4 regions of the Weizmannia sp. FSL W8-1119 genome follow, and region 2 is predicted to be linked to each of the others. Evidence: riboswitches for the same ligand, from Rfam matches in the RefSeq annotation. Region 2 holds a riboswitch; each other region holds the start of a gene.

Region 1 (2,198 bases), 1.8 Mb from region 2:
GTCCGGCGCGCAATCCGTGGAATCCCCATTTTTCACCCGGCGGATCAAGCGGCGGTTCCGCGGCTGCGGTGGCTTCCGGGATGGTACCGGTTGCCGGTGCAAGCGACGGCGGCGGATCGATCCGCATTCCTGCTTCTTTTACAAGTTTAATAGGATTAAAGCCGACAAGGGGAAGGACACCAGTCGGGCCGGGACGTGGACGGCAATGGCAAGGGGCGGCCATTGACTTCGTGCTGGCAAAAACAATCAGAGACAGCGCAGCGCTCCTCGATGTGCTGCAAACTGTGGAACCCGCCGCTGCTTTTCAAACGCCGCTTTTTCCGGGATATGTACAGGAACTAAAACAGAGCGGAACGAAAAAATACCGGATCGCATTTTCGGTTGAATCGCCGGTCGGGACGCCTGTCAGCCGCGACGCAAAACAGGCTGTCTATAAAACGGCAAAATGGCTGGAGCAGGAGGGCCATCTTGTGGAAGAAGCCGAAAACGGCGTTGACGGCAGACGGCTGATGGAAAACTATTATTTAATGAACTGCGGGGAAATGGCGGCGGAACTTTCGGATTTGGAAAGCGCACTTGGACGCCCGCTTACGGAAAAAGATATGGAGCCGGTTTCGTGGGTCTTGTATGCTGCCGGGAAAAATGTCACGGCGGCAGAATACGCAAAGAGCCTTGCGGAGTGGGATAAGGCCGCAGCACAAATGGCGGGATTCCACGAAACGTATGATCTGTATCTTACGCCTTCAACTGCTTTTACTGCGCCGAAAATCGGGGAGCTTACCCAGACCGGGAAAGAGCGGGATCGATTGTTTGGCGTCACCGGGCTCCCGAAAGAAAAGCAGCAGGCGCTTGTCTATGAAATGTTTGAGCCGAGCTTAACGTTTTCCCCATTTACGCAGCTCGCCAATTTAACCGGGCAGCCGGCGATCAGCCTGCCGGTCCATATAACGGCGGCCGGGCTTCCTTTCGGGATACAGCTGGTGGCGCCGAAAGGAAATGAACATTGGCTGCTGGATGTCGCATATGCGCTTGAACAGTCGGAACTTTGGGTTGGCATGCAGGGGAATCCCTGCCTTTAAAGCATAAATGAGGGGCGTTGTGCAGGCCCGGACGTTCTAAGGAATTGAAGAATTGAAAAATGTTTGCCAAAAAGGATGATTTTCATGTTACAATAAAATGACAAGAAAAAAAGCAGGGGAGCCGGTTTTGGCTGAGAGGATGCCGTTTTGCATCGACCCTTCACCTGATCTGGATAATGCCAGCGTAGGGAGTCTCATATTGAAGCATGTTTCGGCATGTTTTGGATGGACAGGCTTTCTTGCGCATGCAATGAAAGCTTTTTTATTTGAAAAAAAGGAGGAAAATTTGATGGAAAAATCGAATCAAGTAACGGTTTCTTTTTCAGTTGTCCCGCATATTAAAAGTGATGACTTATACGGTGTCGTCGACCGCGCGATCGAAGTTGTTCAAAACGCCGGCGTACGTTATGAAGTTGGGGCAATGGAAACGACGATGGAAGGCGATCTTGACGAACTGCTTGGGATCATCAAAAAAGCGCAGGATGCTTGCGTCCAAGCCGGTGCGATTGATGTCATCACATCGATCAAAATCCATTACCGGCCAAGCACCGGGGTGACAATGGATGAAAAAATTGCAAAATATCGCGAACAAGCGCCGCAGCCTGTTCGTTAACACGGCGCTCACGGCTGCCTGGCTCATTTTTTTGCTCTTCGTCTGGCAAGGGGTAACGGCCGGCTTTCATATCAGTGAATGGATGCTGCCAAAACCGACGGAAGTATGGCAGGAATTGAAAAATCTGCAATGGATGGTTTGGCCCAATATTTGGCAAACTGCAAAAGAAGTATTGATCGGGCTTGCCTTTTCCATTATGATTGGCGCAGCGATTGCCGTTTTTATGGATATGGTTCCCGTTTTCCGGATGCTGGTCCGGCCGCTACTGGTCGTTTCGCAAACAATTCCGATTGTGGCGATTGCGCCGCTTTTCATCGTCTGGTTCGGATTCGGGCTCCAGTCAAAAGTTATTGTGGTCATTTTAATCTGCTTTTTCCCGCTGGCATTGAGCATCCTGGAAGGGTTTCAAACGGTGGATGATGACTTGGTGAAACTGTTAAAGACCATGCATGCTTCAAAAGGGCAAATTTACATGAAAGTCAAATTTCCGGCTGTGCTCCCTTACT
Region 2 (2,198 bases):
ACCCCAATGACACGTTCCCGTTCATAGATGAACGAGAGGACTTCCGTGTTTTCAAGAATTTCCGTTCCAAAATGAATCGCTGCCTTTGCAAAGGCCTTCGATAAGGTTGCCGGCATGACGTGGCCATCATTAGGAAGATACATGCCACCAACGATGTTAGAGGAGAGGGACGGCTCCATTTCCAAACATTCATGAGAATCAAGCCACTTTATGGCTGGATCCCAATTTTGCTGGAAGGTCACCTGTTTTTTTACTTCCTCTGCGATAGCATCGGTTTCGGCAATTTTTATGATCCCTTTTTGGTCAAACTCTATATCGATTCCAGTCATTTCATACAGTTCGTTTGCAAGTTCAGGAAACATAGCTTGGCTTTTTAAAGCGAATTGGAACAGTGGACCGTCTTGTTCTATCTCCGCTTGTGCCGCAAGCATTCCCGCTGCCGCACTAGAGGCTTCACATGCTAATTGTTTCTTCTCAATTATGGCTACTTTTCTTCCTCTTTTTGAAAGTTGATAGGCGATAGAACTTCCGTTAATTCCGCCGCCTATCACGACAACATCAAATGTACGCGTCAATTTTTCCATCTCCATTTATTAAGGCATTGTAGTAATCCTTAACTGCTGATAAAGGATCACGAGCCTCAAGTATTCCTGACATGACGGCAATCCCTTTTGCACCAGCGTGAATAACACTTTGGGCATTTTCTGGCGTTATACCGCCAATCGCAATCACCGGTATGTCTAGTTGTGCCACTTTGGCTAATTGTTTTAGCCCCTTGGGTATCTTTCCGGGCTTTGAGCCGGAAAAAAAGATGTGGCCGAACAAGACGTAATCCGCACCATCCCGATTGGCTTTTACGCCTTCACGATAGGAATGAATCGATCGGCCAACTTTAAGAAAGGGAAACATGGTTTTGACAATCGAAGTTTCCAAGCTATGAAAGGCTAGCTGAACACCAGCTGCTTTCGCTGCCAAAGCGACATCTACCCGGTCATTAATGATCATTTTGGATAGGGGAATGTTTTGCGCTAGATACTCAATTATCTGGTAAAGTTCCCGTGCCGTTTTTTGTTTTTCCCGTATGTGGATGGCCGTTACGAACGGGTGAATATCGGTTAATATTTCATGTAACTGTGCAACGGGCATTTTGCCATTCGAGATCACATGTAATTCTTTAATACCGTTAGAAATTTAGCTCACCTCCTTGGAAAATTTCCACATAAATGAACCTAATGAAAAACAAAAAAGCCACTTTCTTCGGTAAGAAAATGGCTGATGATTTGAAAAGAAATCAAATATCCTGTTTCCACTTTCCTACGCTGGTATTACCCAGATCAGGTTCATAAGAGTCCCGAAGTATACTTCGATCTCAGCCTTTTAAAAAAGGCACCTCTAGCGGATGACTTCGTGTATTAAATTGTAAATATTGCCTATAGTTTAATAATACCACATATCTAGAAAAGGTCAACAATTTATATAGGCAGTTTGTCTTCTTCCATGCCCGGAAATAACTGTAGTAGACAAAGGCAGGTCCCGTGAAGCAAAATGTCTCGATAGAACATCGAGTCTTTTTTCAAGTATATGATAAAATCATCAAGTCCCCTGTCTTCCGGTCTGGCATTGAGTTGAGAAACTTCAAATGCACCGTGCAAAAACCTTATTACTCAATTATGTTAACTAGAAAATCGTTCCTTCTCCGGGTTCATTTTTCTTATAGACCGATCTAATAGTGGAATGAGGGCAACAAGGATAAAGCTTATTCCGCCAACTGTAGCAACCATTTTATATCCAAAAATCTCAGCCAAAGGAACTGCCATCACCTGACCAATGGGGATTGTAATAAAAGCTCCTAAGTCATCAAAAGCAAGTACCCGTGAAAGTTTATCACGTGGAATCGCTTGCTGTAATGTTGTATCCCAGCCGATTCCAGAGATCGTTTGTCCAACCCCCGCGATTGCTGTAACAATTAATAAATAAGGTAATGCGAATCCTTGGCCAAGGACGATCAGAGGTATTCCACCGAAAGCAACGGCAATCAAACTGTCCCGAAGAGGATACCGGAGTTGTAATTTCAGCATCACTAGACTAGCTATAAGAAGACCCACTGCTTTTATACTTAATGTTAGACCCCATCCAGTTGAACCAATGGTATTTTTAGCAATAATGGGTCCAAGCACTTGCCACACACCCATTTGGAC
Region 3 (2,198 bases), 920 kb from region 2:
TGAAGTATACTTCAAGATGTGTAAATAGTACCTCCGCCTGGCAAAATATCAAGGATTGTCTTATGACGGTATCTTTGCACATACCGCTCTTGTCGCAATTGGTTACTCAATCCTTGCAGTCCAACACCGTGAACAGGTAGATGATCGGACCCTGGGTGAGTTGTTTTATCTCATGGTTGATGAACTTACTGACATCACCTTCGCAGAAGCGATTCAACAATTGATTGATTTATTTAAAGAAGCTTTTAAGGATGAGTATATCCTTTGTGAAGAAGTACTAAATACTACTTTGAGCAATTTAAAAAAAGTTATCTGTCAGCTATCAAAAACACCTAATTAAAGCAGCTTAGCTCTAAATTAGACGGGATAACCGCAGTGGCGACAAGGAGTTTGCACGATTTTCGTACTTTCAAGTTTTAGTTATTAATATCATGGCCTGGGAATCGGAAATTTGCAAGGCCAGTATCATGGTACAAAAAACGATCAGGCCCATTTTTAAAACGGGAAAGCCGGAGAGAAAGCGGAATCCTTCAGTTAGCGCGAACTTTTCCCGATGTTCAGGATCTCTTTTTACCGGGGCCTGTAATGTTGGCTCCTTTATTCCAAACAGCAGGAGGGCAGAAAGGGAAGAAAGAAAATTGAATTAAAAAAAGCCTGCACCACTTTACACAGGCAAATAGAAAGCCTATAATGGAAGAAAGTGAATATTTCAGACTACTAGGGGTGCCCGGATTGGCGGGCTGAGAGAAAAACATTTGGTTTTTCAACCCTTTGGACCTGATCCGGATCATGCCGGCGTAGGAAAGTAGGGATTTTGGGAAATTTTCTTGCTTATTAAAGTCAGGTCTTTTACAGGCCTGGCTTTTTTCTGTTGGAAGGGAGGGAAAATAGCTGCTTTTAGGGCGGTAACCGGAAAAACCTCGTCAATGACGACGGGCAGGAAGAAATAAAAACAAAAAGTAGGTGGAAGATTGCTATAGCAGGAAAAAATTCAAATGGTTGAACGGGCTTTGGAACGGTTTGCAGCTTGTACATATTGGAAGTTCGGATGAAAGGAGGTTTCCTAAATGAAGTGGCGAAAATGGCTGGGGGATTACGGACTTTTTTGCGTTACGATGCTGGTCTTGATAGCCGGCTGGCAGTGGGTCATACAGAAAGGGGTGATCCCGTCTTTCATTTTGCCGTCCCCTACCCAAATCTATGCATCTTTCATAGAAAATCACAGGCAACTAATAAATGTGCATTTGCCTGCGACAGTGGAGGAAGTCGGCATCGGTTTTCTTTTATCTGTTGCGGGTGGAGTGATGATCGGTGTCATCATGTATGTCTCCAAAACGGCTGAAAAAATCTTTTATCCGTTTCTTGTTATTTCGCAAACGATCCCGCTTGTCGCCGTATCACCTGTTTTTATGATGTGGTTCGGCTATTCAGTTTGGAGCAAGGTAGCGATTATTGTGTTAACGGCTATCTTTCCGATTGTAATCAGCACTTTTGACGGATTAAAAACCGTCGATCCCGCCTATCTGAATTTGTTTCGGACAATGGGCGCCAGCCGTTGGGATATTTTCCGAAAACTTTCTGTCCCGATGGCCCTTCCCCAATTTTTATCCGGCTTGAAATTATCGGTTGTATATTGTGTCAGCGGGGCAGCGATCGGGGAGTGGCTTGGCGCAACTGCGGGGCTTGGCTTTTTTAGCAAGCGAATGTCTGGGTATTTGCAGTCGGGCGCTGTTTTTTCGGCCGTTTTTCTTTTGGCTGCACTCGGCATGGGATTATTTTTGCTTATTTATGGGATGGAAAAAAGCTTATTGAAAAACAGAACAAAAATTTAGGGGGATGTTCAATGAAGAAACGATGGGTAATGGTCGCTGTACTGGCGTGTATGCTAGGTGCCTGCAGCAATCATTCGCAGCAAGCAACGAAACATGCGCAAAAAGTAACGATCATGCTGGATTGGTATCCAAATGCGGTTCATTCTTTTCTTTATGTAGCCAAGGAAAAAGGCTATTTTAAAGCGCAGGGCCTTGATGTCAGCATCAAAATGCCTTCTGACACAAATGACCCGTTAAAACTTGCGGCTGCGAATCGAATTGATATTGCATTAAGTTATCAACCCCAAGTGTTAATCGCGCGCGATGAGAATATTCCGGTCCAATCTTTTGGCACCGTCGTCCGCCATACGCTGAACCGTGTGATGG
Region 4 (2,198 bases), 930 kb from region 2:
CGGAAAATGTTGCTGCCCAAAATTTGTACAGACAAGCCGGGTTTGTGGATGAAGGGGGCAGGATGTTTGGAAAAAAAGGCGAATTGATTATTATGCATTACCATTTAGGCAAAGAAGGGATATACAGATGGAAATAAAAGAACTTGCAAACCGGGAAGAGTGGAAAGCAGCGTTTCCGGTGATGAAACAGCTGCGTAAACATTTGGACGAAGAACACTATCTCCAGCTGGTGGAAGAGGCGGCAGAAAAATCGGATTACAAGATGGCCGCAGTAATAGATGACGGAAACATTGTGGCGGTAACCGGCTATATGCCGATGATTACCTTGTACAACGGGCGGTTTATTTGGGTATGCGACCTGGTGACGGATGAAGCGCACAGATCAAAAGGGTACGGCGCCAGGCTTTTGGCGCATGTGGAAAAACAGGCCGGCGAAAACGGATACGGCATTGTATCCCTGTCATCCGGCCTGCAGAGAAAAGACGCACACCGGTTTTATGAAGAAAAAATGGATTATGATAAAGTCAGTTATGTTTTTTTAAAAAGATTGTAAACTTTACATCTTCGTTGGAAAGGGATATAATAGCTAAAAAATAATCTTTCAAACTACTAGGGGTGCCCGGATCTGGCGGGCTGAGAGAAAAACCGGCGTTTTTCAACCCTTTGGACCTGATCCGGATCATACCGGCGTAGGAAAGTAGGAATTTGTAAAAAATTTCTTGCTGATAAAGTCAGGTCTTTTCGGGCCTGGCTTTTTTGCATGGAAAGGGGTGGGACAAATGAAACTCGATGAGCAGGTGGTTGCCGTCACCGGCGGAAGCAGGGGGTTGGGCAAGGCGCTTGTAAAAGCTTTTGCAAGAGAGGGGGCGGGCGTTGTCATCAACTATTTTGAGAGTGAGGGGAAGGCAAAGGACCTTCAGCATATTTTAGGCGAAAAAGCGGTTGCCCTGAAGGCGGATGTAAGGGATCCGGTCCAGGTAAGAAAGATGTTCCGGCAGGCCGAAGCTTATTTTTCCAGGCCTGTCACGACGATTGTAAATAATGCCCTTGTGCATTTCCGCTTTGATCCGGAATCCCGGCACGATGCTTCCCGGATTTCGTGGGAGGAATACAGCCTGCAGATGGAAGGTGCGGTTCGCGGCGCATTAAATACCATCCAGGCCGGCCTTGCGGGAATGAAACGGCTGCATTTCGGCAGGGTGATCAATATTGGCACAAACCTGTTTCAAAATCCGGTTGTCGCCTACCATGATTACAATACGAGCAAGGCTGCGCTCCTCGGCTTCACCCGGAGCATGGCGAAAGATCTGGGGCAATATGGCATTACCGTTAATATGGTATCCGGCGGCCTTCTGAAAACGACGGATGCAAGTGCGGCCACATCTGAAGAGGTTTTTCAATTGATTCAGGCAACAACCCCGCTGCAAAGGGTGACAGAACCGGAAGACGTTGCGGATGCCGTGTTGTTTTTTGCATCGCCATGGGCCAGGGCGGTAACCGGGCAAAACCTCGTCGTTGACGGCGGACTTGTAATGGATTAGGAGGGAATGAAAATGGAAAAGGAAAAACCAATTGAACTGCTTGAAAAAATCAGGGAAGCCAATCCGCTTATCCATAATATCACGAATATTGTGGTGGCTAATTTCACAGCAAACGGGCTGCTGGCACTTGGCGCATCTCCGGTAATGGCCGATGCGGTGGAAGAAGTTGCCGATATGGCGAAAGCGGCAAATGCGGTCGTATTAAATATCGGCACTTTGAATGAAAAAGCCGTCGAAGCCATGATTTTGGCGGGAAAGTCTGCAAATGAAAATGGCGTTCCGGTCGTCCTTGATCCGGTAGCTGCCGGTTCAACCCGTTACCGGACAGAAACGGCAAAAAAATTGCTGAAAGAAATCCGCTTCACATCCATCAGGGGAAATGCCGGAGAAATCGCCAATCTGGTCGGAATAGATGCCAAAGTTAAAGGCGTCGATGCAGGAGATACCAGCCTGGATACGGGCGAACTCGCTTTAAAAGCGGCAAAAACGCTTCATACTACGGTCGTGGTAAGTGGCAAGACGGATGCGGTGTCAAACGGTTCCGAACTCTATCTCGTACATAACGGCCACCCGCTTTTAACAAAAGTCACCGGGACAGGCTGCCTTTTGTCCGCAGTTTGCGGCGCCTTTCTCGCTGTTGAGGAAGATCCGGTTCAG

What was found. A riboswitch is a leader RNA that binds a small molecule or an ion and turns the genes downstream of it on or off. The one in region 2 is predicted to bind thiamine pyrophosphate.
Region 1: another riboswitch for thiamine pyrophosphate. It lies ahead of NSQ19_RS02735 (MTH1187 family thiamine-binding protein); the one in region 2 lies ahead of NSQ19_RS11630 (thiamine phosphate synthase).
Region 3: another riboswitch for thiamine pyrophosphate. It lies ahead of NSQ19_RS06840 (ABC transporter permease); the one in region 2 lies ahead of NSQ19_RS11630 (thiamine phosphate synthase).
Region 4: another riboswitch for thiamine pyrophosphate. It lies ahead of NSQ19_RS06790 (3-oxoacyl-ACP reductase); the one in region 2 lies ahead of NSQ19_RS11630 (thiamine phosphate synthase).

What each region holds. Positions count from the first base shown of each region.
Region 1 covers NZ_JBBOZL010000001.1:584,428-586,625, forward strand. The annotation lists gene NSQ19_RS02730 (amidase) at 1-1,079, shown strand, start outside; TPP riboswitch at 1,184-1,287, shown strand; gene NSQ19_RS02735 (MTH1187 family thiamine-binding protein) at 1,369-1,692, shown strand; gene NSQ19_RS02740 (ABC transporter permease) at 1,643-2,198, shown strand, end outside.
Region 2 covers NZ_JBBOZL010000001.1:2,347,178-2,349,375, forward strand. The annotation lists gene thiO (glycine oxidase ThiO) at 1-590, opposite strand, end outside; gene NSQ19_RS11630 (thiamine phosphate synthase) at 559-1,164, opposite strand; TPP riboswitch at 1,295-1,404, opposite strand; gene NSQ19_RS11635 (MFS transporter) at 1,674-2,198, opposite strand, start outside.
Region 3 covers NZ_JBBOZL010000001.1:1,425,058-1,427,255, forward strand. The annotation lists partial or broken gene NSQ19_RS06835 (IS4 family transposase) at 1-350, shown strand, start outside; TPP riboswitch at 710-821, shown strand; gene NSQ19_RS06840 (ABC transporter permease) at 1,068-1,832, shown strand; gene NSQ19_RS06845 (ABC transporter substrate-binding protein) at 1,844-2,198, shown strand, end outside.
Region 4 covers NZ_JBBOZL010000001.1:1,412,601-1,414,798, forward strand. The annotation lists gene NSQ19_RS06780 (GNAT family N-acetyltransferase) at 1-137, shown strand, start outside; gene NSQ19_RS06785 (GNAT family N-acetyltransferase) at 128-553, shown strand; TPP riboswitch at 602-713, shown strand; gene NSQ19_RS06790 (3-oxoacyl-ACP reductase) at 780-1,541, shown strand; gene thiM (hydroxyethylthiazole kinase) at 1,554-2,198, shown strand, end outside.